DNA from 4 places in the Ruegeria sp. CH10 genome. Region 3 is predicted to be linked to each of the others. Evidence: riboswitches for the same ligand, from Rfam matches in the RefSeq annotation. Region 3 holds a riboswitch; each other region holds the start of a gene.

Region 1 (7,776 bases), on a different contig from region 3:
AGATGATCAATATCCGCGCCACGGGGCCGGGGCTGCCGGAGGATATTCCGCATATTCGCCTTTGGAAGACTCTGTTTTTGCCCAACAAGACCCCGATTGTGTGGCATGCGCGGCGCAATACTGAGATGCTTATGGGGCTGGTGCTGCGCGCTGTGTTCCGGCGTAATTACAAGCTGCTGTTCACCTCAGCCGCGCAGCGCGATCATTCGGGATTTACCAAAAGCCTGATCTCAAAAATGGACGCGCTGATTGCAACGACACCGCAGGCGGCCTCGTTCCTGCAGCACCCCGCGACGGTGATCATGCACGGGGTGGACACGCAGATTTTCCACCCCGCACAGGACAAAGCCGCCCTGCGTGCGCAGTTGGGTCTGCCGTCCGGTACGCTGATCGGGTGTTTTGGCCGCATTCGGCCCCAGAAAGGCGTCGATCTGCTGGTGGATGCCGCCCTTCAGGTGCTGCCCGATTTCCCCGATGCGCAGATCATCTTTACCGGCAACGCAACCAGTGAATTTGAGGGGTTTCAGCGCGAACAGGAGGCCAAGCTGAAACAGGCTGGGCTGTCTGATCGCGTGCGGTTTCTGGGGGAACGCCCCTGGGATGAGATCGTGCAAACCTACCGCGCGCTGGACCTGTTCGTGGCCCCCGCCCGCCACGAAGGGTTCGGCCTGACCCCGCTTGAGGCGATGGCCTCGGGCGTCCCGGCCATTGCGTGCCACGGCGTCGGGGCCTTCAGTGCGCAGATCAGGGATGGCGAAACGGGACGTCTGGTGGAAAAAGACAACGCGGATGCGCTGGCCGGTGCCCTGCGCGATATGCTGAGTGACCCAGACCATTTGCGCGCCGCAGGGGTCGCCGCCCGCAAGCATGTGGAACAGAATTTCCGAATCGAAGGCGAGGCGGAAGAGATCGTAAAGGTCTATCGGTCCCTGTTGGCACAGGGCTAGGAACGCTGAAACGCCTCAAATCGCCGTCATAGGTCGGATTATGGTGCGTTTGCTCTTTTTTCTTTGCGGCAACGCAGCTAAGAACGCGCGTCCTTAACTTTGGAGACATGAAATGGGCTATCGCGTCGTTGTCGCCGGCGCCACGGGTAACGTGGGCCGCGAAATGCTGAACATCCTGGCGGAACGCCAGTTCCCCGTTGATGAACTTGCCGTGCTGGCAAGCCGTCGTTCGCTGGGAACCGAGGTAAGCTTTGGCGACAAGACACTGACGACCCAGGACATCGACACCTTTGACTTCACCGGCTGGGACATGGCGCTGTTTGCCATCGGCTCGGACGCGACCAAGGTCTACGCGCCCAAGGCGGCTGCGGCGGGTTGTGTGGTGATCGATAACAGCTCGCTCTATCGCTATGACCCGGACATTCCGCTGATCGTGCCGGAGTGTAACCCGCAAGCGATTCACGACTACAAGAACAAGAATATCATCGCCAACCCCAACTGCTCGACCGCGCAGATGGTTGTGGCGCTGAAACCGCTGCATGACCGCGCGCGGATCAAGCGCGTGGTTGTCTCGACCTATCAGTCGGTTTCGGGTGCCGGCAAAGACGGCATGGATGAGCTTTGGGATCAGACCAAAGCGATCTACAACCCCACGACTGAGGTTGAGCCGAAGAAATTCCAAAAGCAGATCGCTTTCAACGTCATCCCGCAGATCGACGTCTTCATGGAAGACGGATCGACCAAGGAAGAGTGGAAGATGGTGGTCGAGACCAAAAAGATCGTCGATCCGTCGATCAAGGTCACAGCCACCTGCGTCCGCGTTCCCGTTTTCGTTGGCCATTCCGAGGCCGTGAACATCGAGTTCGAGGAATTCCTGGACGAAGACGAAGCCCGCGACATCCTGCGCGAAGCACCGGGCATCATGGTGATCGACAAGCGTGAGGCTGGTGGCTACGTCTCGCCCATCGAATGCGCGGGCGATTTCGCCACCTTCATCAGCCGTATCCGTCAGGATTCGACCATCGAGAACGGTCTGAACCTGTGGTGCGTGTCCGACAACCTGCGTAAAGGTGCCGCCCTGAACGCGGTGCAGATCGCCGAATTGCTGGGCCGTGAGGTTCTGAAAAAAGGCTGAAGATCAGCCACCGCATCATGACCAAGGGCCGCCTGTAAGGTGGCCCTTTTTCTTTGCGCGGATTTACGTGCCACAACCCGGATGTTGACAGGGATCAGAGAAAACACATTAAATTTAATTGATACTTGCATAATAGCCAAAACCGAAAACGCATCAAAAGCTTGCTCGGGCCGCGTTTCAAGGACCCGGATTTCGCCAAAGACAGTGATCGGCACGCCAACTCATTTCTGAAAAAGGAACTCTCTTATGTCACACCTGTCCACGGCGACTATCATGAATGATCTGATGAATGGTGAGCTGAGAGCGGCGCATCTCTATTGGCAGGCTGGTGCCTGGTGCGTGGAACGCCATCTGGATGGCTGCGCCGAGCTGTTGCTGGCCCATGCGGATGAAGAGCTGACGCATATGAAGAAGATGCTCAACTATCTGGTGGATTGCGAATGGCCGATCCAATTCAAAGAGCTGCCGGAACCCAAGGTCGAGACGAATTCGGTTCAGGAATTGTTCCAGATTATTCTGGACCACGAAAAAAAAGTGACGGACGGCATCAATTCCGCCGTCAAGGCGGCGCAGGCCACTGATGACCACAGCACCTTTGAGTTCCTGCAATGGTTCGTCATGGAACAGCGCGAAGAGATCAAGACCTTTCAGGGTATCATTGATCGTATCAACCTGATCGGCGACGGTCCGCACGCCCTCTATTACATTGACAAGGAGGTCGCCGAGATTTCGGCGTCGATGGCCGGAGGGGACGCGGCAGTTTAGATCGCAAAGCGCGCTGGAATGGTGTCAGAGCGCTATTTGCGCGCTCTGGCGGTGCGGAACAGAAGCAAAAAGACGAACACGGACCCGATGGATGTTGTCACGATCCCGACGGGCAGTTCCTGCGGGGCCAGAAGCAACCGGCTGAGGATGTCGGACCCTGTCAGCAGCGCCGCGCCCACGATGGCGGCCGTGGGCAGCAGGCGTTTGTGCAGCGGCCCCGCAATGCCGCGTGCGATATGCGGCACCATCAGGCCCACAAAGCCGATCACACCCGCGACGGAAACGAAAACAGCCGTGGCCAGTGCTGCGGCAAAGAACATGCTGAACCGCAACCCCTGCACCGGGACACCCAGGGTCGAAGCGGTCAGATCCCCGGTCAACAGCGCATCCAGCCAGCGGTTGCGGTACAGCGAATAGGACAGGATCAGGACCAGACCGGCGCAGACCAGGGGAAACGTCTCCCACCGGGCCAGGCCCAGACCGCCCAGCATCCAGAAAATCACCGAATGCGCGGCGCGGCTGTCGCCTGCGAAGATCAGGTAATTGGTGATGGCCGAGAACAGAAAAGACACCGCCAGCCCGGCCAGAATCAGCTTTTCAGGCGCGCTTGTGCGCAAGCCATGCACCAGCGCCAGCACGATCCCAGAGGCCACAAGCCCGCCGCAAAACGCCGCCAGCGGTAAGGTCCAGAACCCCAGTATGTCTCCGGTCACAGTGATCACGAACACCGCCCCCGCCGCCGCGCCTGAGGACAGGCCAAACAGAAACGGGTCAGCCAGATCGTTGCGCGTGGTGGTTTGCAGGACGACGCCGACAATGCCCAACCCGGCGCCGATGACCGCCGCGAACAGGGCGCGGGGCAGGCGCAGGTCAAAGACGATGCGATGCAGCGGGGACATATCCCCATCCGTCAGGCCGGTGCCCAGCAAGACCGCCTGCAACGCATCCGAGGCGGGGATGGGCGTGGTGCCGTAGACCGTGGAAATCAGTAAGAGGGCGGCCAGAATGACCGCCCCCAGCACGAGCATAACGCCCAATCGGGTCATATCAGTTGAGGCCCGGGTGCATTGCCTTGGCCATTTTCGAGATCGCCTCGATATTTGCCGGTCCGGGGGTCAGTTCCTCGTACCGCAGGCCGATCCAGCGTTCGTTCTTGACCGCGTCAGTCTGCGACATCACCGGATGTTCCTGCAGGAACTTGAACGTATCCGCCGCGCCATTGCCGGTCTGATAGTCCAGCAGCACCAGGAATTCCGGGTTCGCGGCGGCCACGGCCTCCCACGAGGTGCGGCCCCAGCTGGTGTCCATGTCATGGGTGACATTCTCACCACCCGCAGCTGCAATCATCGCGTCGGGGATGGCGAATTTGCCAGCGGTAAAGGGCGCATCTGCCGGGCCGTCCAGCAGGAAAACGCGGGGTTTGGCGACATCGGCGGTTTGCGATTGAATCGCGGCCAGTTCCTCTTTCCAGCCAGCGACCAGCGCCTCGGCCTTGTCTTCGACATGCATGACGGTGCCCAGACGCAGAACGTCGTCAAACAGCAGGTCCATGCTGGCCTCGGGGCGGTCCTTGTCCAGATGCACGCAGCTTTCCGTCAGGATCATGGTCTTGATGTCAAAGGGTGCAAGCGTGTCGGGGGTCACGTCACCGCCCGGCTTCATGCCGTAGTACCAACCGGCAAAGAACAGATCGGGCTCTACCGCGACCAGGTTTTCAACGGTCGGGTATTTCGGGGCCAGCTCAGGGATGTCACCGCGCAGAGTGTCAAACTCGGGGCTGGTTTTGTACCAGCCGGTGATGCCGGTCAGGCCCACGATCTTGTCCTGCAGACCCAGCGCAAAGGCCATGTCGGTCATGTTCATGTCATGCACGACCAGACGCTCGGGCTGGGTTTCAAAGACCAGCGGTTCGCCGCAATTGTCGACCGTGACCTCATGTGCCGAGGCACCCCCCGCAATGGTGGCCACGACGGCAGCAGACCAGAGTTGTTTCATGTGCAATAGTTCCTTGGGTTAAGTTGAAACAGGTGTTCTTCGGATATCCAGGGCCGGGATCATCCGGCCTTCGTGCTGAAAGCACAGGTAATCGACACCAAACGTGTCGCGCACATGTTCGGGTGTCAGCACGTCGGCCACCGTGCCAAAGCTGGTCAGACGTGTGGATTTCATCAGCGCCACATGGGTTGCGAATTCCGGGATCATGACCAGATCGTGCACGATCATCACAACCGTGATACCCAGTTCAGCCACCAGCGACAGCATCCGCCCCTTGGCATCCGGGTCCAGATGGTTGGTGGGTTCATCCAGAAATAGTAGGGCCGGGTTTTGGGCCAACGCGCGGGCGATATGCGCCCGCTGACGCTCACCCCCGGACAGTTGCGCCATGCGCTTGCCCGCCAGAGCGCCAAGATGGGTCAGGTCGAGTATCCGGTCCAGTTCAGCCGCGTGTTCAGCCGCAGACCGGTCGGCGCGGATCGGGATCTGCCCAAGGGCCACATAATCGCGCAGCTCCAGCCGTCCGTCAGGGTATTCCTGCTGGCTGACAACGGCGATCATGCGGGCGCGTTCGGTGGCCGACATCTGTTTCAGGCTGCGCCCGCCGACACGGACATCGCCCAGAACCAGATCAGCCGCACCGCATAGCAGGTTCAGCAGCGTTGTCTTGCCTGCCCCATTGGGCCCCGCAATGGCCAGAATTGCCCCTTTGTCCAATTCGAACGAGACGCCCTGAAGCAGGACATCCCCGTTCAGGGCGTAATACTCCAGGTCTTCAGCAACCAAAAAGGGAGGGTGAGTCATGGTCGCCCTCCAAACTCCAGTCGCGGCATGCGGGACAGCGTCTTGGTATAAAGCGCCCGAGGCCGGTCCGTTGCGCTGGTCCAGCCATCAACGCTTTGCTGGTATTGATGGGCAAAGGTGGCCAGCGCGTCGATGTCGCGCTGCGTGCGGATGTCGCCGAACAGGTATTGCGCCTTGCCCACCGCCTGAAACCCAACCGTTATTGGCCGGGCACAGCCTGCCATACAGTCCACGGTGCGCACCGCAAACCCCACAGGCAGCTTATCTGCAAGCGCTGTTTGAATGGCCTCTGCGCTCAGTTCACCTTTGCAGGTCGTGCAGATCAGAATGACATGATCAGATTTTTCCGACATCCTCAGGCCCGCCCGTCAACAGCGGCCACAGAGGGTATCGATCGTCGAAACACGCGCCAGTCGTGTCATCATAGCCTCCTTCCAGGACGCCCCGCCCCGGGTTGGTTGAACACATGATGGCAGGTCTCCTGACTTGCGGGTCGTGGCTTTGCCATCCTTCCCAGCCGCTGGGCCAGTGGATATTTGGCATTGCTCACCGCTTACAGTTGCGGGGGCAGTCACGGACTTGGCGCCTGTTGGCAAACCGCACCGTATTCCCTTTCTCTTCCCCTTGCGGGGAACCATCGTCAGATGGACTGCCCCAGTTCCTGCGATGGGTCAATGATAAAGTTCTCAGTTTGACAGTTTCCGGAGTGGGCGGGCGCAGATAAACTCTGCGCGTGCCCGCGGAAAGAGGCTGGAATGATCCCGTCTGATCGGTACAGTCGGGACATGCGCAATTGGGTTCACATTCTGGCCTTGTTGGCCCTGGGCTGGTTCGGCACTGCGGCCGCATCGGGCCAGGTGTTGGATTGGTCTGAACTGCCAGATCCCGCTGCCCAGAATTACGAGGACCCGTTTCGCGCCCTCACGCCCGAACAGTTCGATGATGTCATCTTTGCCCTGCGCCTGCGGGGCAGGTTGCAACAGGGTGCAGGCAGCGACGAAGAGCGCCGGAAATGGCAGATGCTTTTAACAGAAACCGAGGCCGCTCTGACAGCCGATGCAATAGATGTGGATTGGCTGCTGGATCAGGTGCAGGCGGTCACGCAGCGCCGGGATAATGCAGGATCTGCGGGCAATCCCGATCTTGATGGCCAGACCGTCACGCTGATGGGGTTTGCCATCCCTGCGCCGCCGGATGCGGATGGGCAGAGTGTCGTCTATCTGGTGCCACAAAGCGGGATGTGCAGTCATCTGCCCGCGCCGCCGCCCAATCAGATGATCCGGGTCCGGTTGAATGTCGACTGGACGCCCAACCATGTCCATCAGCCCGTGCGGTTGACCGGAACGCTCAGCATTGATCCGTCCGCGCAAAACGTGATGGTCGTTGACGGGATCATGCCCATGCGCACGACCTTCCTGCTGGAGTCCGATCACGTCGAAACCCTGACTGCACAGGAGGAGCAGTTGAACTGGACCCAAAGCACCAAGGATCACTTCCGCAAGGCAAACCGGCGCAAAAGTGGCGGCGCGCAAACTGCGGACTAAGGGTTGCGTCCCCGCGCTTTGTTTATTTGACAAAGCCCCGCGCGCCGTTACCCTGAGACATCTTTTTCGTGTATGAGTAACGTGGTTCGCGCCTCGCCAGAGGCCATGGTTGAACAGATGAAACGCATTGACCTAGCACAGGTTGCGTCCCGGCACTGGGATGTTGTGATCGTTGGCAGCAGCTTTGCGGCAATGTTCTTTGCGCATGGTTTACCGCCCGATCTGGATGTGCTGATCGTCGAACAGGGCGGCATGCGCCCCCATGATACGCAGCTGCGCGATGGCTGGCGACCGGGTGAGCCGATCGCACAGCGCAACACATCCGGTTTGCGCAAGGACTGGCTGAGCTTCATCACCTTTGGTGGCAATTCGAATTTCTGGTGGGGGGATACGCCTCGGTTTCACCCTGATGATTTCCACCTGCGCACCCGGTTTGGCGTCGGGGTGGATTGGCCCTTTGGGTATGAGGACCTGACCCCGTATTATGAACGTGCCGAAACCCTGATGGAGATTGCGGGCGGCGGGTCTGACCATATCCTGCCCCGCGACAAACCCTTTCCGCATCCTCACCACATACAATCGCGCG
Region 2 (7,776 bases), on a different contig from region 3:
CATCCTATTGCCGTACGCCCGAGGCGCCGCCGTCGCGCAGCATGACCCGCGCGATGGAGGATATTCAGGGCAGTGCGGGTCTTGCCTGGCACCAATGGAAGAAACACGGCACTTGTTCCGGACTGAGAGCGCCGGACTATTTCGCCCTGTCGCGGCAGGCCTATGACGCCGTTGCGCGGCCACAGGTGTTCCGCAAGCTGGACACTTCGGTGAAACTGCCCGCCTCGGTCGTGGAAGAGGCCTTCGTGAAGGCCAATCCGGGGCTAGAGCCGGATATGATCACCGTCACCTGCAAGCAGGGCTATATCGAAGAGGTCCGCCTGTGCCTGTCCCGCGCCCTTGATCCGGTGCCCTGCGGTCGCGACGTAATCCGCGATTGCACGGCGACGGATGCGCTATTCGATCCGATTCGTTAAAGTTTGCGGTCCTGACACTCGCGCGCATAGTCCAGCGCTTTGGCCGTGCCTTTCAGATCGATGGCCATCACCACCTCGCCTGCCGGGTTGTAGACCGTCAGCGTCTTGTTCTTCGCGATGGCATCCACAAAACTGCGGTCGGTGAAAAAGACGGTCGCACCGGGCACATCGCGCTGGTTGAACCCGATGGCGGTGGCATCAAAGCTTCGACCGTCCAGTTCAAAGCGGATCGGATAGCTCTGCCCTTGCTCAATATCGCCCCATGCCTTGTTGTAGACGGCGAAATACCCGCGATTGTCCAGTGCGTCATAGCCGATCCGCACCACCGAGAGGTCCTGATACACCGTCTGGATCAGGCACCCGTTGCCGAGCGCGGGGTCCATCATGATGTTCCAGCCTTCGACAAAGCCCTTGTCGATGAGCTCTTGCGCGAAGGCAGCGGTTGCGGTGAAGGCGGCGAAGGTAAGTGCGAGAAGGCGGGTCATAAAGATAGTCCAGGCATACGATCTTGTCATCGTGCCAACGGTAGTACGCTGGAAACGAGAAATTTAGCTAGTTTGGCTTGTAGGTTTGTCGACCTGCACACGTGATACTTTCTGCTGAGGTCAGATAGCAATAGTTTACCGTTTTCACTGAACCTACCGCGTTAGTCACGATCCAAAGGCCCCCATCCAAAGCGCCAATTAGTATTGTCGAGTTTCCACGGCTCGGAATTGTAATGTTTGCGGGCGAAGTGTCAGATGTATTGGGTCTGTACGCAATTGCTTTCTTGCATTTGAAATCTCGTAGGCCCGGTCGAGGCGAAACAGAAAAGCAATAGTTTATGGTTCTTATTGTGTCTGCAAAGGCGGTTACTACCCAGACGCCTCTTCCAGCATCGACCAGAGTGGTAGAGTTTCCAGAGCCAGGTAGTTTTATGCCACTAGATTCAACTCCATCCCCAATCGTGCAGGCGGTCAACAGAGCTAGCATGCTGAAAATTCTTAATATTGTCATCTTGGTTAAGACCTATAGAAAATCACTGGTTACCAGAATACACAATACTTTGGAATGGTGTTCCGAATTAAGGCCTCAGCATAGCAACAATAGGCGCACCACGCTTTTGTAGAACTACAACTCCTTCCGCGCCCGCAACGCCGCCGTGATCGTCCCGTCATCCAGATAATCCAGCTCTCCGCCGATCGGCACGCCTTGTGCCAGTGAGGTCAGGCGAACCTGTCCCTCCAGCTGATCCGCGATGTAGTGAGCGGTGGTCTGGCCGTCGACAGTGGCGTTCAGGGCGAGGATGACCTCGGTGATCCCTTCGGCCATGACCCGGTCCTTGAGGCGCGGGATGCGCAGCTCATCCGGGCCAACTCCGTCCAGCGCCGACAACGTGCCGCCCAGCACGTGATAGCGGCCTTTGAAGACGCCTGCGCGCTCCATCGCCCACAGGTCGGCCACGTCCTCGACCACGCACAGCTCTCCGGTTGCGCGGGCCTCGGCGTTGCAGATGTCGCAGATGTCGGTGGTGCCCACGTTGCCGCAGTTCAGGCATTCGCGGGCGGTGATGGCGACCTGCTGCATGGCGTCCGACAGAGGCGTCAGCAGCTGGGCGCGTTTGCGGATCAGGTGCAGCACCGCGCGGCGGGCCGAGCGGGGGCCGAGGCCGGGCAGTTTGGCCATCAGGTCGATCAGATTGTCGATGTCGCTGTTCGAGCTCACGGCCTGTCCTGTCTGGGGCCAGAGGGAGCCTCCGGCCGGGATAATTGGAAAGAGATGAAGGTCAGAACGGCAGCTTGATGTCCGCTGGCAGACCCATGCTTTCGGTCAGCTTGGCCATTTCCGCCTGAGAACGCTCGGCCGCCTTGGTCTGGGCGTCCTTGATAGCAGCCAGTATCAGGTCTTCCACCACTTCCTTGTCGTCGCCGTTAAAGATCGAGGGATCAATGTCCAGACCTTTGAGCTCGCCCTTGGCGGTGGCGGTGGCTTTGACCAGACCTGCACCGGATTCACCGACCACCATCAGGTTGTTCAGCTCTTCCTGCATTTCGGTCATCTTGGTTTGCAGGTCCTGTGCGGATTTCATCATCTTGGCCATGTCGCCCAGACCGCCTAGTCCTTTGAGCATCGTGTTTTCTCCTGTGGTTCGGTTTGCAGCCTAAATACGGGCGCTGTGCATGCGGCACAAGGGCTCCCGCCCGTCGTCAAGGTCTTTGGCAAGACCTTTCCTCCCCTTGGGCCAGTCAGGGGTATCGGCGTCAGCCGATGGCCCGTGGCGGGCGCGGGAGGGCTTGTTGGTTTTGGCAGGCCAATGTCAGTCTTCCTCGAACGGATCCCATTCGTCCTCGACCTCGGGCAGGGCTTCGGTTTCGACCTTGGCGGCGCGTTGTTCGGGGGTTTCTATGCTTTTGATCCGGGCCTTGGGGAAATGCATCAGGACAGCCTGAACCAAAGGGTGCTGCTCGGCCTCGGCCTTGACCGCCAGGTCGGCGGCATCGCGCAGCTCGGCGATGGTTGCGGCCTCTCCGTTGGCCACGATCGTGACCGCCCAGCGGTTTCCGGTCCAGCGTTGCAATGCCGTTCCCAACCGTGCGGCAAGGTCGGTGGGCGCAGAATCCGTCGGCGTGAACTCAATCCGACCTGGCTGGTATGAGACCAGCCGGACACCGTTTTCAACCTCGACCAGCAGCTTCACATCCCGGTTCGTGCGGATGAGTTCGACCACATGCTCAAAGCTGGGGTAGCGGGCCAGAGCCGTCTGCACATCCTGCGCCAGAGCAGCAGTTGGCGCGCCAGCACTGCCGCGCGCGGGCGGCACATAGCTCGTGGCTACCGAGGCGGCGTGTGTCGGGGCGGGTACCCCTCCGCCGGGCCCGCCGTTGGGCGGTGGGGGTGGAGCATCCTGCAGCCGTTTGATCAGCTCTTCCGGGCTGGGTAGGTCGGCCACATGGGTCAGGCGGATCACGGCCATTTCGGCGGCCATCATGGCGTTGGGGGCGGCCGAGACCTCCTCGAGCGCTTTCAGCAGCATCTGCCACATGCGGGTCAGAACGCGCATCGGCAGGGCCTCGGCCATTTGCTGCCCGCGAGCGCGTTCATCGGGGGAAACTGTCGGGTCTTCCGCCGCATCGGGTGTGATTTTGACGACCGAGACCCAGTGTGTGATCTCGGCCAGATCGCGCAGCACGGCCAGCGGGTCGGCCCCTTCGGCATATTGCGCGCCAAGTTCGGTCAGCGCGCCGGCGGCGTCCCCACGCAGGATCATGTCCATCAGGTCCAGCACACGCCCGCGGTCGGCCAGACCCAGCATGGCGCGCACCTGATCGGCACTGGTTTCTCCGGCGCCGTGGGAAATGGCCTGATCCAGCAGCGAGGTTGCATCCCGTGCCGATCCTTCGGCGGCGCGGGTGATCAGGGCCAGAGCATCCTCAGCGATTTGCGCGTTCTCGGCCGCTGCGATCTTGTTCAGCAGGCCGATCATGTCCTCGGGCTCGATCCGCCGCAGGTCAAAGCGCTGACAGCGGGACAATACCGTCACCGGCACTTTGCGAATCTCGGTGGTTGCAAAGATGAACTTCACATGTTCGGGCGGTTCCTCAAGCGTCTTGAGCAGCGCGTTGAAGGCGCTGGTCGACAGCATGTGGACCTCATCGATGATATAGATCTTGTAACGGGCGCTGGCGGCACGGTACCGCACACTGTCGATGATCTCGCGGATGTCGTTCACGCCGGTGCGGCTGGCGGCGTCCATCTCCATCACGTCGACATGGCGGCCTTCCATGATGGCGGTGCAGTGTTCGCACTGGCCGCAAGGCTCGGTCGTTGGGCCACCAGTACCATCGGGTCCGATGCAGTTCATGCCCTTGGCAATGATCCGGGCCGTCGTGGTTTTGCCGGTGCCGCGAATGCCGGTCATGATGAAGGCTTGCGCGATCCGATCCGCCTCGAACGCGTTTTTCAGGGTGCGCACCATGGCGTCCTGACCGACCAGATCGGCAAAGGTTTCCGGGCGGTATTTGCGGGCAAGAACCTGATAGGCGGGGCTGGGCGTGTCGGTCATGGGGGCTCTGTCGGATTCGGGTTCCGATGCAGCGTAGAGACCCCCGCCGCCCGCGTCCACCGCCGCAATGGGTGAAATTCGGTTTGCATCGCGCTTTGCGCATCGTAGAAGCGCATCTGAAAAAAGGGGCACGCATATGAGTCATTTTGCGATTCATGCAGTGAACGTGGGAAACGGGCTGCTTGCCCTGTCGCCTCTGCCGGGTCGGGCGGGGGGCTACGTATGGGATTTCTCGGTCCTGCGGGAATGGCAGCCGAAGCTGGTGATTTCGATGACCACTGGTGCGGAGATGCAGCAGGCAGGCGCCTCTCGCCTTGGGGATGATCTTCGCGATGCGGGTATCCAATGGGCGCATTTGCCGGTTGCCGATTTTGGCACGCCGCCCTCTGATATTCAGGCCGTCTGGCCCGATGTCAGCACCGCAGCGAAAGAGGTATTGGCCGGTGCGGGGCGGGTGCTGGTCCATTGTCGGGGCGGGTGCGGACGCTCGGGAATGGTCGTGCTACGCCTGATGGTCGAACTGGGCGAGTTGCCGGACGCGGCGCTGAAGCGCCTGCGCGCGGTTCGCCCTTGTGCGGTCGAAACCGAAGGTCAGATGGAATGGGCGGTGCAAGCCCATCGCGCCACCCCGGAAGGATAGATTAGAGAGCCACCCGCTGTTCCGGCCGGACCGCCGCCCCGGTTGCCAGTTTCGACACTTGCAGCATTGCGCAAGGAGGCGTCGGCAACATCTGAGCCGGGCGGGTGGTGAACTCTGGCCCGAACAGCATTTCTGCGTAGTCCTCCAGCGCGTCGATGGGGGCGTCAGCCTCGGCCCCGCCGAACATGAGGATTTGGTCTCTGTTCGCCCGATACCGAACAGCACATCCTTGCGGGCAATGGGCCAGCTCTGCGCTGCCTTCAAATTCGAAATCGTCGGATGTGGCCGGTATTGCGCTTTCCATGGCTTGCACGATGGCGCGGGCCATCTGCGCCAGGGCCGGGCAGGTCTTGCCGGTTTTCTGGCATAGGGTGGCTGAGAATTCGTGCGTCTTTGTCTTCCAGATCATACTGCGCCCTCCGCGCATTGAGCGGGGCAAAGATCAGGTGTGACAGCGAACTGACGACCTGCCCGGACACCCCGCCCGAGTTACAGTTGTGTTCGATGGCAGGTCTCCTGACTTGCGGGTCATCGCGTTGCCGACCTTCCCAGCCTTTCGGCCAGTGGTATTTTGGCATTGCTCACCGCTTACAGTTGCGGGGGCAGTCGCGGCCTTGGTTCATATCGGCATAGCCAATCAGAACCGCACCGTGTTCCCTTTTCATCCCGCCCCGAAGATCGGGGACGAGAACCATCGCGCAATCGCTAGCGGGTGCAGGTGACCCGAGTCAAGCGCGCAATTGACGCGACGAGGTGGACGCATGGTCATGTTGCGCCCCTGTTGACTTGGGTCGGGAAATCGGGCCGGTATAGAAAAGTGAACCGTCTGGTTCAGAATCGGGAGCCGCGCCATGCTGGACACCGCGCAGACTGTATCGACGCAGGACTTCGAATTCCCCTCGGGCACAGGCACGCTGTCTGCGCGTCTTTATGCGCCGGTGGCTGATCCTGAAGTTGCCGTTGTGATTCACGGTGCGACAGGTGTGCCGCGCGACTATTACCAGCACTTTGCCCGGTGGTTGGCGGCCGAACAGGGCATGGCTTGCATGACCTATGACTACAGCGATTTTGGCCATTCGCTGAAGGGGCCGTTAAAGGCATCCACGGTCACAATGGCGGATTGGGCTTTGATCGATATGCCTGCGGCGCGAACCGAGATGCGGAGACGGTTTCCCGAGGCTCAGCAGTGGAGCATCGGTCATTCCGTCGGTGGTATGTTGGGGCCTGTTCAGCCGGATATTGATCTGATCGACCGTATGATCTGTGTCTGCTCCGGGCCTGTGACAGTGTCTGACCATCCTTGGCCTTACCGGGCGCTGGCTTTGTTGTTCTGGTACGGTCATGCGCCGCTTGCAGTAAAAGCGCTCGGCTATCTGCCGGGCAAAGCCTTGGGCTTTGGCGCTGATTTGCCAGCCAGCGTCTATTGGCAATGGCGCCGTTGGTGCACCGCGCCCCGCAATTACCTGCCCGAGATCGGCCAAACCCTGCCCGACGCGGGGTGGGCGCAATCGAGAACCCCGGTGGATTTGTACACGTTTGACGACGATGATGTCGTGCCGCCGAACGCGGTGTGGCGGCTGGCCGATCTGTACGGACCGCACGCGCGCCGCCATCTCTTGTCACCGGGGGATTTCGGTCTGACCAAAGTGGGCCATATCGGCGCGTTCGCCCGACGCAGCGCAGCCGTCTGGCCAAAGCTGATCGCATAGCGCGTATTATTCTTCTTGTGGGGATGAAGTGAGAGGTTGGACATCGACCCAAGCGGGGCTCGTTGTGGCTGCTTCCTTCCGGACCTGACCAGGTTGGCGAGGCGCTCGCCCGCGCCAACCTCTCAGGGCTTGATATAAGTAAGGAACCGGTGGAACGCAACCCGTCACAGGGCCAATCGGATTTGTAAAAACCCCTCGGCGTCTTCGCCCAGCACCTGCGGACGATAAGCATCCAGTTCTGAGATATGTTGCGTCGCTTTCGAGCCGGTTCGGATCAGTGCGGTGGCGCCGCCGGGTATCGGAGCAAACCGAAACGGCCGGGATACATGGTGCAAAGGGTCCTGTGGCAGGTTGCCTGCGATATAGGCCTGTAAGACCTCCTGCACTGACAGGATCGGAAGGGGGATTCGTTCTGCCCGCTCCAAATGCGGGAAGTGACCACCGCCATTGGCTCTGTAATTGTTCAGAGCAACCACAAAACGCTGATCAGGGCGCAGCGGGTTGCCCTGAAACAGGATGTTCCGAACCCGGGAGGCCTGGGGATGGATGGTTTGCCCTGACGGATCAAACCGGGCGGGCTGCGTCAGGTCAATCTGGCAGCTGAGCCCATGAAGAATATCAAAGTTATGGCCCACGCGGCGGGGGTCTACCAAGTCGGTTTCCTGCCCGGGTATGATCTGATTGAACACACTGGCCGACATTTCCAACCAGTCGCCGAGCTGAGTGCCGTCAAGGATCAGCGCCTGTAGTTCGTTGGGAAAGACATACAGGTCCTTGACGTGGCGCAGGCAAATCTCGCCCGCCGGCACGTCGGTAAAGAACCGGGGCCCGGCCCGTCCACCGAATTTAGACGGGGCGATGGCCGAGATCAGCGGCAACTGCGCATAGGCCGTGCCCTGCAGATAAGGCCGTAGACCCGCGGCCTGTGCGGCTGCGGCCAGCGCTAGACCCCTGTCTTCGGAGCAGAAA
Region 3 (7,776 bases):
AGCGCGTTCCAGGCATGGGGGTCGATTGCGCCGTCCACCTTCACCGGGGTGATGCCATCGGTGGCGACATGCACGGTGGCCTCGGTCCCGGATTCCGAGATCAGCGTGTCGGACCAGGTTTCAAATCCCAGACCGTTGACAAAGATGATGTCCGCCTGGGCCACAGCCTTGGCGTCGGCGACCGACGGCTGATAGACATGCGCGTCGGCATCGGGGCCAACGATGGTTGTTACCGTGGCCAGATCGCCTACGACCTCTTCGACCATATCGCCCAGAATTGAAAAGCTGGCGACGATCTGGATGTCTTCGTCAGCAGCTGCAGCCGGAAATGCGGCCAGAGCAAAGGACGCCGAGGCAATACCGGCGTAGAGGGATTTAATAAGAGTCATTTTGCTCTCTCTTCCTGTTGAATTTGCGCAAGGGGGACGCTCTTTGAAACGGACGATTTGCGCAGCCGCCCGCCAAACCCAAGGGGGCCGAAAATGGCCGAGATCAGAAAGAACACACCCGCCACCAGCACAATGGCCGGGCCCGAGGGCGTGTTTGGAAACAGGTAGGACAGGCTAAGCCCGATCCAGCAGCTGGACAGGGCAAAGACAAAGCCCAAAACCAGCTGCGCCGTGATTGTGCTGGCCCAATAGCGCGCCGCCGTTGCAGGCAGGATCATCAGACCGACAGCCATCAACGTACCCAGCGTCTTGAACGCGGCCAGCAGGTTCAAAACCAGCAGCAGCATGAAACCTTGATCCACCAGCCACGGCCAGCGTGTTTGGGTTTCGAAATAGACCGGGTCGCATGTGCTCACGATCAGCGGGCGCAGAAGAAAGGCAAACGCCACCAGCGTTACAGTCGCAACCCCGCCCACCAGCAACATCGAGGCATCGTCAATCCCAAGGATCGAGCCGAAGAGAAAGCTTTTCAGCGGCACCGCAGACCCGGCCGCCGACAAGATAAAGATCCCCACCGCCAACGCGATCAGATAGAGAGATGCAAGGCTGGCATCGCTGCGCAGGATGGTTCTGCGCGCCAGAAACGCGGTCAGAATGGCAACGCCTACGCCCGCAATCAGCCCACCGACCAATAGCGACATGACCGACAGGCCCGCCGTGACAAAGCCGATAACGATGCCGGGCGTAATCGCATGGGCCATCGCCTCACCCGCCAGCGACAAGCGGCGCAGAACAAGGAACGCCCCCACCGGCGCGACCGAGGCCGACAGAACCGTTGTCGCCACAAAAGCGCGACGCATGAACGCAAAGCTCCACATTTCGGCGAAAAGATCAAACATATGCGCTCTCCGATGCGGGGGAGTTGTTGCGGAACATCCATGAGGCCTGGCTTTCCGACATATAGCCCTGAGTCACCAGCCGGTGGGGGGTCAGCACCTCATTGACCGACCCGTGCGTTGCCTCTTGCCCGCCCAGCAACAGGGCATGGCTGCAATGATCCAGAACCGAGGACAAATCGTGCACGACCAGAACCACCGCACGGCCTTCGTCGCGCCAACGGCGGATGATCTTCAGCAGATGCTCCTCGGTGGATTGGTCAACGGCGGCAAAGGGTTCGTCCAGCAGGATCAAAGGGGCATCCTGCATAATGACCCGCGCAAAAAGCGCCCGCTGCAATTGGCCACCCGACAGCATATGCAGGGGACGGTCGGCGATATCGAGAACACCGGCCTCATCCAAGGCGGCGGTCATCCGATCCCGCGCCGCATTGTCCAGTCCGGACCGAAATCCAAACCCGCGCCACGCACCCATTGCGGCCAGATCCCGCACGCGTATGGGAAACCGCCGGTCGAATTCGGTCATCTGCGCCAGATAGCCGATTTCGCGCGGGCGTCCCTGTGGCCAGTGCAGACTGCCTGAAAGAGGGTCCATCAGGCCCAGCATCATTTTGACAAACGTGCTTTTGCCAGAGCCGTTGGCCCCCAGCACAGCAAGGGTGGTTCCGGCCTCAATATCCATTGAGAGGCGGCGAAACAGCGTCAGATCACTATATCCAAGCGTCAGGTCGCGCAGTTGCAGAACAGTTGTCATCAGATCACCGCATAGATCGATAGCCACAACAGCGCCGACAGCGCCAAAGCGCCTGCCACCAGAACTGTCACGCTGTATTCCGTCAGGCACCTGCCCCATTTGGTCATGGCACGCCTGATCATTGCTGCGCACCGCAAGCGACGAAGCAGCCCGGTAGATCTGCGGGGAAGGCGTTTACCCCATGTGTCCCGTCTTGTGGGACAGGGGATTTTTGTACTGACATGGGCCTCGCCTCCTCCGGTCGGACGGGGGGCAAGCAAGGACACGTCTTTTTACGGCATGGACCGTTTGAAACACTGTCTACTCCCTCTGGGACACCCCGCCCAGCTACGTTAAAATCGGATGGCAGGTCTCCTGACTTGCGGGTCAACGCTGTCCCGATCCTTCCCAGGCTTTGGCCCAGTGGACGATCTCGGGTCGCTTACCGCCTACAGTTGCGGGGGCAGTTACGGATTTGGCATGAAAAGCGCCGCACCGTATTCCCTTTTATCCCGTCCCGCAGATCGCGGTCAGGGAACCATCACGGCGACAAAACACAAACGGGGTTGATTCGACAAGAGATCACACTAGGACTTCACCATTTTGTGGCCGGGGCACGTTTTGTGCGAAAAAGAAATTTATCGGACCTTCACCCTATATATTGACAAGAAGTGGCAACCAAACTCTATATAGTGTTGCTTCGGTTCTTTCGATTCCTGTCGAAAGCTAAGAGGGAAACCGGTGAAAAACCGGCGCTGCCCCCGCAACTGTAAGCGGATCGTTCGGCTGAACACGCCACTGAAAGCGTGCTTTTGGGAAGGCCAGTCCGAACCACGATCCGCAAGCCAGGAGACCTGCCGGGCGCAAATGATAACCACGAACGGAGGGTTCGGGGGCGTGTTCTGGGGCATTTTCCCCGCAGCGTCCTCGACTTTGATTAAAGGACAGAGGACGACATGAGCGTTACCGTATATTCCAAACCCGCCTGCGTACAATGCACCGCAACCACCCGCGCGCTGGATGCAAAGGGCGTCGCCTATGATGTGGTCGATCTGACTCAGGACGACAGCGCCATGACCCATGTGACCGAGCTGGGCTATCGTCAGGCCCCCGTTGTGGTCGCAGGCAGCGCGCATTGGTCGGGCTTTCGCCCCGACATGATCGCCCAACTGGCCTGATCCATGACCGCGCCGATCCCGGCGCTGGTCTATTTCTCATCGAAATCCGGAAACACCCACCGCTTTGTGACGCGGCTGGGGCTGACCTCTTTCCGCATTCCGACCGGGATGGACCCGCTGCCTGACCCCAAAGGCCCCTATGTTCTGATCTGCCCGACCTATGCCGATGGCGAGGGGCGCGGGGCGGTTCCGAAACAGGTGATCCGGTTTCTGAACGACCCGGCCCGCCGCGCCGGGATCATCGGGGTGATCGGCGCTGGAAATCGCAACTTTGGTGCGACCTACGCCATGTCCGGTCGCATCATCGCCCAGAAATGCAACGTTCCGCTGCTCTATTCCTTCGAGCTGGCCGGCACTGACACCGACATCGCCCGCGTCCGCGCCGGGCTTGAAAAACTAGGGAGACACCAATGCTCGACAGCAGCGTAAATGAGCAGGACTATCACGCGCTGAACGCGATGCTGAACCTTTACGATGGTGAGGGGAAGATCAGGTTCGACGCAGACCGCATGGCCGCGCGGCAGTATTTCCTGCAGCATGTGAACCAGAACACCGTGTTCTTCCACTCGCTGGATGAAAAGCTGGGCTATCTGGTGTCCGAAGGCTATTACGAAGCGGCCGTTCTGGACCAGTATTCCAAGAACTTCATGCGTCAGATCTGGGATTCGGCCTATGCCAAGAAATTCCGGTTTCCGACCTTTCTGGGCGCGTTCAAGTATTACACCTCGTACACTCTGAAAACCCGCGACGGGCAACGGTATCTTGAGCGGTACGAAGACCGCGTTGTGATGACCGCACTGGCACTGGCGCGCGGGGATGAGGCGCTGGCCCTGTCCTTCATGGAGGAAATTCTGGATGGCCGGTTCCAACCCGCCACGCCAACCTTCCTGAACGCGGGCAAGGCGTCACGTGGTGAGCTGATCTCGTGCTTTCTGCTGCGGTTGGAAGACAACATGGAAAGCATCGGGCGCGGCATCAACTCGGCCCTGCAACTGTCCAAGCGCGGCGGCGGTGTGGCGCTGCTGCTGACCAATATCCGCGAGCATGGCGCACCGATCAAGGGGATCGAAAACCAGTCCTCGGGCGTGATCCCTGTGATGAAACTGTTGGAGGATAGCTTTTCCTACGCCAACCAACTGGGCGCGCGGCAAGGGGCTGGGGCCGTGTATATGAACGCGCACCACCCCGATATCATGCGGTTCCTCGACACCAAGCGCGAAAACGCGGATGAGAAAATCCGTATCAAGACCCTCAGCCTTGGCGTGGTCATCCCCGACATCACCTTTGAACTGGCGAAAAAGAACGCCGATATGTACCTGTTCTCACCGCATGACGTGGAAAAGGTCTATGGCGTGCCCTTCTCGGAAATCTCGGTCACCGAGAAATATCACGAGATGGTGGATGACAAACGCATCCGCAAATCCAAGGTCAACGCGCGCGAGTTCTTTCAGACCATTGCCGAGATTCAGTTCGAATCCGGCTATCCCTATGTGATGTTCGAGGACACGGTGAACCGGATGAACCCAATCGCGGGCCGGATCAACATGTCGAACCTGTGCTCGGAAATCCTGCAGGTGAATGAGGCGTCGGAATTCAATGATGACCTCAGCTATGCGCATCTGGGCACGGACATCTCGTGCAACCTCGGGTCGCTGAACATCGCCAAGACGATGGATGGCGGCGATCTGGGCCGCACTGTTGGCGCTGCGATCCGCGCACTGACGGCAGTGTCTGAGATGTCGGCGATTGACTCGGTCCCCTCCGTGCGTCGTGGCAATGATGAAAGCCACGCGATTGGTCTGGGGCAGATGAACCTGCACGGGTTTCTGGCGCGCGAACATATCCACTATGGCTCACCCGAAGGGGTTGAGTTCACCTCGGTCTATTTCGCCAGCGTGGCCTATCACGCGATCCGCACCTCTTGCGATCTGGCCAAGGAACGCAAAACGTCATTCAAGGGGTTTGAGGACTCCGACTATGCATCGGGCACATTCTTCGACAAATACACCACCCGCGATTGGCTGCCCGAAAACGACCGCGTAAAAGCGCTGTTTGATGGCATGACTCTGCCCACGCGTGATGACTGGGCGGCGCTGAAGGCCGATGTGATGAGGCACGGCCTCTATAACCGCAACCTTCAGGCGGTGCCGCCAACAGGGTCGATCAGCTATATCAACAACTCGACCTCTTCGATCCACCCGATCGTCTCCAAGATCGAAATCCGCAAAGAAGGCAAGATAGGCCGCGTTTATTACCCGGCAGCCTTCATGGACAACGACAACCTCGAATACTACCGCGATGCCTATGAGATCGGCCCCGAGGCCCTGATCGACACATACGCGGCGGCCACCGAACATGTGGATCAGGGCCTGTCGCTAACCCTGTTCTTCCCGGCCGAGGCCACGACCCGCGACATCAACCGCACGCAGATCTACGCGTGGAAGAAGGGCATCAAAACCATCTATTACGTGCGTCTGCGCCAAGAGGCCCTCGAAGGGACCGAGGTGCAGGGCTGCGTGTCCTGCAGTTTGTAAGGGGAACGAAAATGAAAGACATGATTCAAACCAAGATCCCCCGCGCGATCAACTGGAACCGTTTGGACGACGACAAAGACCTTGAGGTCTGGAACCGTCTGACCGTCAATTTCTGGCTGCCCGAAAAAGTGCCGCTGTCCAACGACATCCAAAGCTGGGCCACGCTGACCGACCATGAAAAGCAGCTGACCATCCGCGTTTTCACCGGCCTGACACTGCTGGACACGATCCAGAACACAGTCGGGGCCCCTGCCCTGATGCCGGACGCTGTGACCCCGCATGAAGAAGCCGTTCTGACCAACATCGCCTTTATGGAGGCGGTGCATGCACGCAGCTATTCCTCGATCTTTTCGACACTGTGTTCGACCAAAGAGATTGATGAGGCGTTCCGTTGGTCCGAGGAAAACCCGCATCTGCAGGCCAAGGCCGAGGCCATCCTGAACACCTATGCGCCAGGCAACGACCCGCTGAAACGCAAGATCGCGTCGGTGTTTTTGGAAAGTTTCCTTTTCTATTCCGGCTTTTATCTGCCGATGTACTGGTCCAGCCGCGCCAAGCTGACCAACACCGCCGACCTGATCCGCCTGATCATTCGCGATGAGGCCGTGCATGGGTACTACATTGGCTACAAGTTCCAGCGCGGCTACGAGAAACTGTCCGAGGCTGAACAACAGGAGCTGAAAGACTATGCCTTTGGCCTGATGTTCGAGCTTTATGGTATCGAAAACCAGTATACCGAAGAGCTCTATGACGAAATCGGCCTGACCGAGGACGTGAAGGTCTTCCTGCACTACAATGCCAACAAAGCGCTGCAAAACCTAGGGTTCGAGGCCCTGTTCCCGCCCGAGGTTTCCGAGGTCAACCCGGCCATTCTGGCTGCGCTCAGCCCCGACAGCGAAAACCACGACTTCTTCTCGGGATCGGGGTCGTCCTATGTCATCGGCAAAGCCGTGGCGACCGAAGACGAAGACTGGGATTTCTGAAACAAAAAAGGGGAAACGCGAAACCGACGCTTCCCCTTTTCATCACCAGATCGGCTGCATTCAGAAATATCGCAGCCAAATATAGACGTTCGCAATCATCAACGTCAGGATCATGATCGGAAAGGCGACCTTGGCGAAGGCGATGAAGCCGATGGGTTGCTTGGCTTTCTCGGCAAAGGCCGCAACGGTCAGGTTGGCGCTTGCGCCCAGCAGCGTCCCGTTGCCGCCCAGACATGCGCCCAGAGCCAGCGACCACCACAACGGCTCAATCGCGTCTTCGCCGCCAAAGGTATCCGCAGTGGATTCGATCAGCGGGATCATCGTCGCCACAAACGGGATGTTGTCCAGGATCGCCGACAGAATGCCCGACGCCCAAAAGATGAAGAACGCCGTCCACATCATGTCACCCTGAGTCAACTCCAACACCTTCTCGCCAAAGAAGGCCAGCAGGCCGACATGTTCGACGCCCGCCACGATGACAAACAAACCGCCAAAGAAGAAGATCGTGATCCATTCGACCTCACCGAAGATATGGTGAACGGATTCGGATTGTTCCTCGCCGCTTTGATGCCCGTAAGCCAACAGCATCAGCAGCGCCGCACCGGCCAGCGCCGATGTTCCGGGCTGAATCCCGTGGCTGTGGCCCAGCGTAAAGCCCAACAGGACCAGCGCCAGAACGGACAGGGACTTGATCATAAGCAGCACGTCCGTGACGGCCTCTTTTTCGTTGAACCCCATGATCCGCTGGCTCGCCGATGCTGGAATGCTGGACAATTCCTTGCGGTTCATCAGATAGATAATGCCCGTCAGCACAACCAGACAGATGGCCGAAATGGGCGCGAGGTTCACGACGAAATCGTTAAAGCTCAAACCCGCAGCCGATCCGATGATGATATTGGGCGGATCGCCGATCAGTGTGGCCGTGCCGCCCACGTTCGAGGCCAGAATCTCGGCAATAAAGAACGGATAAACCCGCGTCTCAAGCGCTTCGGTGATCAGCAGGGTGATCGGTGCGATCAGCAATACGGTTGTTACGTTATCCAACAGGGCCGAAAACACCGCC
Region 4 (7,776 bases), on a different contig from region 3:
CGCGGTGTCATAGCCTTCGGCCTGCAAGTCGGACAGCATCGCCTCGGCAGAGGCCAGTGCGTCCAGACCTACGGCATGGGCCATTTGCCAGTCTTTGCCGGGATAGGTGGACAGCACCAGGGCAGGGATTTGATCCACCTTGGGCGCATCTGACAGGTTCAGCCAGCCAGTGACCCGGTCCAGAATCGCCTCGATCCGTTCGGGTTCAGCCCGGTGGGCAAAGCGCGAATACTCCAGATGCGGATCGCGCTTACCCGGTTCCTTGAACGAAGCGATGCCCGCCGAAATACGCCCGTCCACCTCGGGCAGCACCACGTGCATGGCAAGGTCGGCGGGCGACAGACCCCGTTCGGCCTCGGCCCAGGCTTTGCGGCGCGAGGTGGCCAGCGCGACCTGAAACACAGGAACATTGCCTGCATCAAGGGGCGAAGTGCCCGACGCGCCTTTGCCCGAAAAAGACGTGGCGTTGATGATTGCCGATGGTTTCAGTGCGGTGATGTTTTCCCGCAGCCACTCGGCAGCTGCCGGCGCTTTCAGCGATGGCGCGAACATGCCAACCGCATTGAACCCACGGTCACGCAGGCTGCGGATCAAAGCCGCAACGGGCGCGGTGTCGGCGGATGTCAGATAGGCGCGGTAGAAGGTCACAAGGATGCGTTTGGCATCGCCAGAGAACGCTTCATCCATCGGAATCACGCCGCGATCCGGGCACCATGCACCGCATTCGGGGATGGTTTTCGCACCCATCACCGGCCCGGCATAAAGCCCGGCGGCCAATGCCATTTGCGCCAGCGCGGCCTGCGCTGCAACTTCGCCACCCGTGTCACACAGATGCGCCAGACGGCGCAGGGTTGAGACGGGCAGGGTGGAAAACTCATCCAATCGTGTATCTTCGCGCCCATCGGCGGGCAGGACGGCCAGAGCCAATCCCTTGGCCTGCGCCAGCGCCAGAACCTGCTGCAACCCGTAGGCCCAATAGGGCACCCCGCCGATCAGACGGATCAGGATGCCCTTTGCCCCCTCCAACGTCTGTTCGACATAGGTGTCAACGGACAGGGGATGTTTCAGCGCCGTCAGATTGGCCAGCCGCATTGTCGGCATGCGCCCTTCGGGCCCGCCACCGCGATGCCAGCCCGCCGCAAAAGCGCCAAGGTCGCTGTCCGAAAAGGACAGCACCACCAAATCCGCAGGGCTCTGGCCCAGATCGGTTGGGGTTTCGGTTTCCTCTAACCCGTGGCTTTCGCGAAAGACGACGTGCATGGCTTACTCGGCGGCCTCGGTCACGCCCACGAGGATATCGCGGATTTCAGCCTCTTTGATGTCGTCATGCTCGGCAATGACGACCAGACGCGAGCGACGCTCTTCGCCGGGTTCCCACGGGCGGTCATATTGGTGACGGACGCGCGCACCCACGGCCTGCACCAGCAGACGCATCGGTTTGCCCTGTACGGCGGCATAACCTTTGACGCGTAGGATGTTCTTCTCATTTGCCAGGCGTTCGATTTTCGCCACCAGATCGGCAGGATCGGTCTGTTCCGGCAGCTCGACAATGATGCTTTCGAAATCGTCATGTTCGTGATCGTGGTGGCCGTCATGATGCGACGGACGCGCGTCCATGTCATCCTCTGCCGCGGCCTCCAGACCCAACACGACGCGCACATCCACAGCGCCTTCGGCGACCTCGACGACAGGCAGGGGGCGCGGAGCCTCGGCTGCGATGAACTCTTTGGCTTTGGCCACGCCTTCGGGGCCAGCCAGATCAGGCTTGGTCAGCAGGATGATGTCGGCGCAGGAAATCTGATCTTCGAACACCTCGGACAGGGGTGTTTCGTGATCAATCGAGTCATCGGCCAGACGCTGGGCATCCACCGCCTCGACATTGGGCGCAAACCGACCGGCGGCGACGGCCTCGGCATCGGCCAGCGCGATCACGCCATCCACAGTGATCTTCGAGCGGATATCGGGCCAGTCGAACGCCTTCAGCAACGGCTTGGGCAGGGCGAGGCCAGAGGTTTCGATCAGGATGTGATCCGGGCGCGGCTCCAACGCCATAAGCGCCTCAATCGTGGGGATGAAATCATCGGCCACGGTGCAGCAGATGCAGCCATTTGCCAGTTCCATGATGTTCTCGGCCGGGCAATCCGGGATGGCGCAGGATTTCAGGATGTCGCCATCCACACCCACATCGCCAAACTCGTTGACCACAACGGCCAGACGTTTGCCCTGCGGGTTCTGCATTAGGTGACGCACCAAGGTGGTTTTGCCCGAGCCCAAAAAGCCGGTGATCACAGTGACGGGAAGTTTTTCAAGAGTGCTCATTTCAGGGCTCCAATCGGGGGAATGCGGGCCGCACAGTTTTTGCGGAAATGTTCAGGGCGTTCGCGCCATTTGACCAGACCGTCCTCGGTCGCGAGATATTTGGTCACGCCTTCGATGATGGTCTCGACATGGTCGGTTTCATTGAGGTTCTCATAGACAAAGGTCCAGCGCGCAGGGCCACCGCGCAGCACGATTGAACACCCCTGATCGCAGTTCGACAGGCACTCGACCGGTTTCAGCTCGATCCCCTCGGGCAACTCGGCCTCTGCCAGCGCCTTGTGCAACAAGGTGCCGGGCCGTTGGGCGTCATCCTCAACCGGCAGGCCACGGCGACAGGTGGTGCAGACCAGTAGTTCGACTGGCGCGCTTTCGGTCACGTCTCTCATCCCCCCAAATCCTCTTCGCGGGGGACGGGGTTTCATGCGGGCCACGTCGGTACATGGACCCGACACCGGATCACCCCGTCCGGTTTCTAGTTCGGGCGCTGGCAGGTCTCCCGGCTTGCGGATGTCAGAGGATCACTCTGGCAGATGTCCCGCCTTCCCGGTCCTATTGGGCCAGTGGCTTTGGGCACCCTCTCCGGTCACGGTCGCGGGGGCGGCTGCGTTTGACGGATGACCCGCTGACGCATTCCCTTTTCATCTGCACATGCAGACACCAACGACAGCGACATGCGGCAGTGTTGGCCCGCTTGTCAAGCGAGTCGCGCCGATCCGCGGCAGGGCGGGTAAAAAGCGACCTGTCTGCGTCGCTGGGCGGCATGATCCCCGGTTGCCAACGTGCTGGCATGGAACCAGAACACAAGCGGGAGGGCGTGTCGCATGAAGGTAGGGTTTATCGGGCTGGGCAATGTCGGCGGCAAGCTGTCAGGTTCGCTGTTGCGCAACGGGATTGATCTGACGGTTCACGATCTCAATCCGGATTTGGTCGCAGCGTTTGTGGCAAAAGGGGCCATAGCGGCCGAGGGACCGGCCCAGCTGATGCGCGATTGCGAGGCGGTGATCACGTGCCTGCCTTCCCCGACCGCGTCAGACGCCGTGATGCAAGAGATGCTGCCCGAGGTCCGTCCGGGCAAAATCTGGATGGAGATGTCCACCACCGACGAGGCCGAGGTCAAGCGCCTTGGCGCCATGGTCATCAAGGCCGGTGGTGCGGCTGTCGATTGCCCTGTGTCAGGCGGATGCCACCGGGCGGCGACGGGTAATATCTCGATTTTCGCAGGCTGTGACCGCGATACCTTTGAGCGCATCCTGCCGTTCCTGACCACGATGGGCCGCCGGGTGCTGCATACCGGCGATTTGGGCACGGCCTCGGTTCTGAAAGTGATGACCAACTATCTGGCCACGGCCAACCTGATCACATGCTGCGAGGCGCTGGTGACGGCCAAAGCTGCGGGTATGGACCTGAACACGACCTACGAGGCCATCAAGATCTCGTCTGGCACGTCCTTTGTGCATGAGACCGAAAGCCAGGTCATCCTGAACGGCTCACGCGATATTTCGTTCACGATGGACCTTGTGAAAAAGGATATCGGCCTGTTTCAGGACGTCGCCGACCGGGCCGGGGTCCCGCTTGAGATCAACCCGGCGATGATCCGTATCTTTGACGACGGGATTGCCCGCTTTGGCCCGCGCGAATTGTCGCCCAATATCATCAAGCGGCTGGAAGAGGCCACAGGTCTGAACATCACCGCGCCGGGTTTTCCGACTGAGATGCTGGACGATGAGCCCGAAGAACCCGGATACGAGGTCATCCCCCAAGGGCGTGGGGCCGAATGACGCAAGCGAAGGGCTTTGGTCGGTTGGCCGAAAACTGGAGAAGTGGAGGCGAGTACCTGTTTTGAAATCGAACCCACTCTGAACTAATTGATAATAAAACAGATACTTAAGCGAATCTCACATTCTTCGTAACCAAGAAATGTTGCGGGATTTGTTGCGGGATTTGGTTGCGAACTCTCTCACAACCAAATCGCCTTAACCTTCATCATCTTTTAGTTTTGGTATCCCGAGAATTGGGTCATCACTAGGCTCTGGGAAGATCAACTGGTTTTGCGTTTCCAACAATTGATCGTAGATTTCGGCTTCACTCTCATCAACGGTTTCGTCCGCGTCATCTTCCTCTGTTTCGCTGGGTGGCGCTATCCTCAGTTCGATAGTCAGGCTCTCTGCGCACTGCTGCGGCAATGATTGAGCGTTACGCGCAGGTTTCGCCGGGTGAAACTGATGACGTTTTGACGCTTCTAAGTGAGGCCAAGGAGAGCAAAGCGTGAACGGAATTGTAAAATGGATTGTAAAATGCGCTTCGGCAGAAATTGCCAATGCTTCTAACCCATTGAAAAGTAGTGGAGGCGAGTACCGGAATCGAACCGGTGTACACGGATTTGCAATAACTTGACCATATAAAAACATATTTGAAACAATGAGTTATGTGGAAAATTTTAAAGTGTGCTACAGTTTGTGTAAATCCCCTTGCAGGATTTTTCACAAATGTATGTGTTGAACAGAGTGTTTAACAAGCGTTGGTTGCCATCCCAGTAGTGCAGATTATTGTAGCATAGCTTTGACGCTATCGTCGTGTTTTAGCAGCTTGCGTTTTCTGCCACTTGTACCGAGATTGAAACAACTTGTTAGTCTCTCCGTAGTCGAACTCGACGGCATGCGCGCAGTTGCTGTAGCTTGGGAAAATTCCGCGTGCTGCGTTTTCAGCTATTAGTCGGCCTCTTTGAATGGCTCGACTCGTCAGTATGGTCAGCATCATACGATCATAGCTGTCTTCGTTTGCGATGACCTTTGCATCGTGCTCGAGTTCTGGACTGTAGGTGTCACTGACATTTGAACGAACACCCAGCCGCCAAAGTTCAAGCGATGGGTGTAACGCCTTGAAGCGCAATACATGAAGATACCGAAACAGCATGTCTTTGTTTTGCCGCTTACCGGCCAAAATGTACTTTGGATTTGGTGGTGAAAGTACTTTGTCGCGCTTTGGATAGGTGTCCAATAAGGCGTTAATTTCCTTTGCGATACGCGATTTGGGTAAGCCGATTGGGACTGCAACGAGTAACGTATTTTGACTCCCCTGAGCGATCCAATCGTCGTTGAGATAGTCAGCTACGCGATCAAAAGTTGCTGCTGTAGGCTCGCGCTTCTTACCTATTGCAGCGATTTTCGAAACCTTTGGTTTTTCTCCGCGAAAACCGCATAGCTCCATTCCTCTCTCTCGCCACCAATCTAAGAAAAGGACTCTCTGTACGTCGCCGAAATCGTCAAATACCGCTAGTATCTTGTCGAAGTCTTCAGGCAACTTCTTGTTCTGTTCAGGTGTCAACTTGCCAGACTGATACAGGCGCGCCAGCTCGTAGCTCGGGCTTAGTGCAAGATATTCGACCCACAGCATGTAAAAGCCCACTTTGGTGGCCCAGAGATCGCTCCTCCTAAAATCAGTCGGAAGTGTTTTGAGAGGGGCTCGATCAGTCATCGCCAGTCGTCGTTTGAGACTTGATTTTGAGGTGCAAACATTAACCCACTAATACACATATTATCACAGATATCCAGATAGTGGGTTAGCGGCTGCTACGTTGTGATTGTCGCTGATGAGAGCGGCAGAAACGAAGCTCAAACAACGGAGATTAACATGAGCAACAAAATTAACACCTCAATCGCAACCTACATCGAAACCAAGGCCATTGAGCTAGCGCAAAAGCGTGAGACCTGGGAGCGGGGCACTTACAAGCGCAGCAATGAAGAACTCTACGAGCTGCTCAGCGAGTGTCTTGATTTCCATAATGAATTGAAAGGCAATGCGCCTAAGTGCAAGGCGCTTAACGATCACCTGCGTGCCAACAAAATCGCATTCAATGAAGGTGCCAGTCTTGCTACACGCATCGTCCGCGCTGTGTTTGACTCCAGCTTCCAGAAGCGCGCTTATGGCTATGCTCGCGTAATCACAATCGCCGCCGATGAAAAGTCGCCAGGCGAAAGTATGAGTACGTTTATTTCCAAGCGTGGCGGTATCGAAGAACTGCGTCGTTCCAAGCCAAACGGTAAAACACCTGCACAAGTGCGCAAAGACAACATTGCATTTGCCCAAGAGAAGCTCAGCAAAATCGACGCGCTTGTCGAGCCTTTTAAGATCAACGCACCGACCCGCAAAGCCGCCGACGGTGCGGAACATAGCTTGTTCGTTGCGGTCATGCGACAGGAAGCAGATGGCAGCTACAGCATGGTCTACGAAACCAGTGCAAACTCAGTCGTTAACGCTGCGCTTGAGCAAGTAGGCAAAGAACAAAGTCAAAAGCACCGACAGCAAGAAGTCGAATCAAAGCAAACCCAAAAAGCACTCGATAGCGAACAAGCAGCAGCTATTGCCGCTGAGCAGGCTCAAGCCGCTTGATCTCAATGCACACGGGCGGGGCAAACTTCCCGCCCATTTAATCAAAGGAATGGAAAAATGCTTGCAAACAAATACAAGCCAACGACCTTTGCCGATTTGGTCTTTCAAACGGACATATCGCGCAAGAAACTTGAGAAATACGCAACTGGCGCAGCATCAGGGGACATTTTGCTGTACGGGCCTTTCGGAAGCTCAAAATCGGCAGCTGCGCATGTCGTAGCAAATCAGTCGAGACAAGAGGTTAGCGCAGGCTTTGAAATGGACGTTGACGTACTGAACGGCGCTGACTTTGAATCGGATCAACTAGAGTTGGTCGAACGTGGTTGGCAAATGTCCGGACAGAGTTTCGCCTACGCTGTTTTCGATGAGTTCGACCTTGTTCATCCACTACAACAAGCCAAGGTGCGTGCGCTTATGGATCGGTATTCGGGTACACACGGATTTGTTTTTACGACTAATCACCTGCACCGCATCGATGGCGCAATTCAAAGCCGTTGCGATATCATAGAAATGCCCGCGTTGTCGCCTGAAGCACTGTTACCGCTCTGCAAACGAATATTCTCCAATGAATGCATGTCGCTTACCGATGGACAAATATTGGAAGCTATTCAGCATGAGAATGGGGACATAAGAAGTGTGTTGAGGCAACTTGAGCGCATTGTAATGGATGCAAGAAAGCGTAAAGCTGCATGAAAGAAAAAGCGTCACGAATGGTGGCGCTTTTTGTATGTTAACAGATGCTTATGGTTAGGTTTCAGTAGATCGAATATGTTGCCGGACACGTATTTGTTTCAGCATTGAGCAAGGAGAAACTGGCGGAACTGACGCGGAGGACGTTGATGATATAAGACGACGCCGCGCAGAATGAATAGGTGGCATAGTTTTGCGTAATGTTTTGTTCCAACTTCCAAACGCGAGCAAGGCACTATGCCCGTGTGATCACCATTCGACGACATGACTACACGTTATGCAGCGCATTTGCTAATGGACAAGTGCGCTAAGCTTGACGCCTCCTAAGCCTTCGAAGCGGCTACTTTCGCAAGCTCTGTAATCAGAGCTAATTGGGTA

Evidence for each region. A riboswitch is a leader RNA that binds a small molecule or an ion and turns the genes downstream of it on or off. The one in region 3 is predicted to bind cobalamin.
Region 1: another riboswitch for cobalamin. It lies ahead of ACRZ94_RS11000 (DUF1636 family protein); the one in region 3 lies ahead of nrdH (glutaredoxin-like protein NrdH).
Region 2: another riboswitch for cobalamin. It lies ahead of ACRZ94_RS12645 (hypothetical protein); the one in region 3 lies ahead of nrdH (glutaredoxin-like protein NrdH).
Region 4: another riboswitch for cobalamin. It lies ahead of ACRZ94_RS08440 (DUF1636 family protein); the one in region 3 lies ahead of nrdH (glutaredoxin-like protein NrdH).

Annotation. Positions count from the first base shown of each region.
Region 1 covers NZ_JBQFQY010000003.1:157,883-165,658, forward strand. Annotated here, with positions in the region: gene ACRZ94_RS10970 (glycosyltransferase family 4 protein) at 1-947, shown strand, start outside; gene ACRZ94_RS10975 (aspartate-semialdehyde dehydrogenase) at 1,060-2,082, shown strand; gene ACRZ94_RS10980 (ferritin) at 2,356-2,847, shown strand; gene ACRZ94_RS10985 (FecCD family ABC transporter permease) at 2,880-3,893, opposite strand; gene ACRZ94_RS10990 (ABC transporter substrate-binding protein) at 3,895-4,842, opposite strand; gene ACRZ94_RS10995 (ABC transporter ATP-binding protein) at 4,861-5,646, opposite strand; gene ACRZ94_RS11000 (DUF1636 family protein) at 5,643-5,999, opposite strand; cobalamin riboswitch at 6,101-6,300, opposite strand; gene ACRZ94_RS11005 (DUF3299 domain-containing protein) at 6,402-7,190, shown strand; gene ACRZ94_RS11010 (GMC oxidoreductase) at 7,263-7,776, shown strand, end outside.
Region 2 covers NZ_JBQFQY010000003.1:481,668-489,443, forward strand. Annotated here, with positions in the region: gene ACRZ94_RS12615 (ribonuclease T2 family protein) at 1-416, shown strand, start outside; gene ACRZ94_RS12620 (hypothetical protein) at 413-901, opposite strand; gene recR (recombination mediator RecR) at 1,527-2,120, opposite strand; gene ACRZ94_RS12630 (YbaB/EbfC family nucleoid-associated protein) at 2,182-2,526, opposite strand; gene ACRZ94_RS12635 (DNA polymerase III subunit gamma/tau) at 2,713-4,458, opposite strand; gene ACRZ94_RS12640 (protein-tyrosine phosphatase family protein) at 4,595-5,098, shown strand; gene ACRZ94_RS12645 (hypothetical protein) at 5,100-5,507, opposite strand; cobalamin riboswitch at 5,588-5,809, opposite strand; gene ACRZ94_RS12650 (alpha/beta hydrolase family protein) at 5,950-6,807, shown strand; RNA gene ffs (signal recognition particle sRNA small type) at 6,834-6,932, opposite strand; gene ACRZ94_RS12660 (bifunctional 2',3'-cyclic-nucleotide 2'-phosphodiesterase/3'-nucleotidase) at 6,972-7,776, opposite strand, start outside.
Region 3 covers NZ_JBQFQY010000005.1:239,362-247,137, forward strand. Annotated here, with positions in the region: gene ACRZ94_RS15950 (metal ABC transporter solute-binding protein, Zn/Mn family) at 1-389, opposite strand, end outside; gene ACRZ94_RS15955 (metal ABC transporter permease) at 386-1,288, opposite strand; gene ACRZ94_RS15960 (metal ABC transporter ATP-binding protein) at 1,281-2,039, opposite strand; gene ACRZ94_RS15965 (hypothetical protein) at 2,039-2,161, opposite strand; cobalamin riboswitch at 2,367-2,576, opposite strand; cobalamin riboswitch at 2,703-2,894, shown strand; gene nrdH (glutaredoxin-like protein NrdH) at 2,975-3,196, shown strand; gene nrdI (class Ib ribonucleoside-diphosphate reductase assembly flavoprotein NrdI) at 3,212-3,625, shown strand; gene nrdE (class 1b ribonucleoside-diphosphate reductase subunit alpha) at 3,607-5,730, shown strand; gene nrdF (class 1b ribonucleoside-diphosphate reductase subunit beta) at 5,742-6,713, shown strand; gene ACRZ94_RS15990 (ArsB/NhaD family transporter) at 6,774-7,776, opposite strand, start outside.
Region 4 covers NZ_JBQFQY010000002.1:417,663-425,438, reverse strand. Annotated here, with positions in the region: gene cobN (cobaltochelatase subunit CobN) at 1-1,260, opposite strand, end outside; gene cobW (cobalamin biosynthesis protein CobW) at 1,264-2,319, opposite strand; gene ACRZ94_RS08440 (DUF1636 family protein) at 2,316-2,705, opposite strand; cobalamin riboswitch at 2,789-2,996, opposite strand; gene ACRZ94_RS08435 (NAD(P)-dependent oxidoreductase) at 3,141-4,097, shown strand; gene ACRZ94_RS08430 (hypothetical protein) at 4,293-4,637, opposite strand; gene ACRZ94_RS08425 (hypothetical protein) at 4,885-5,712, opposite strand; gene ACRZ94_RS08420 (hypothetical protein) at 5,950-6,708, shown strand; gene ACRZ94_RS08415 (AAA family ATPase) at 6,766-7,401, shown strand; gene ACRZ94_RS08410 (helix-turn-helix domain-containing protein) at 7,722-7,776, opposite strand, start outside.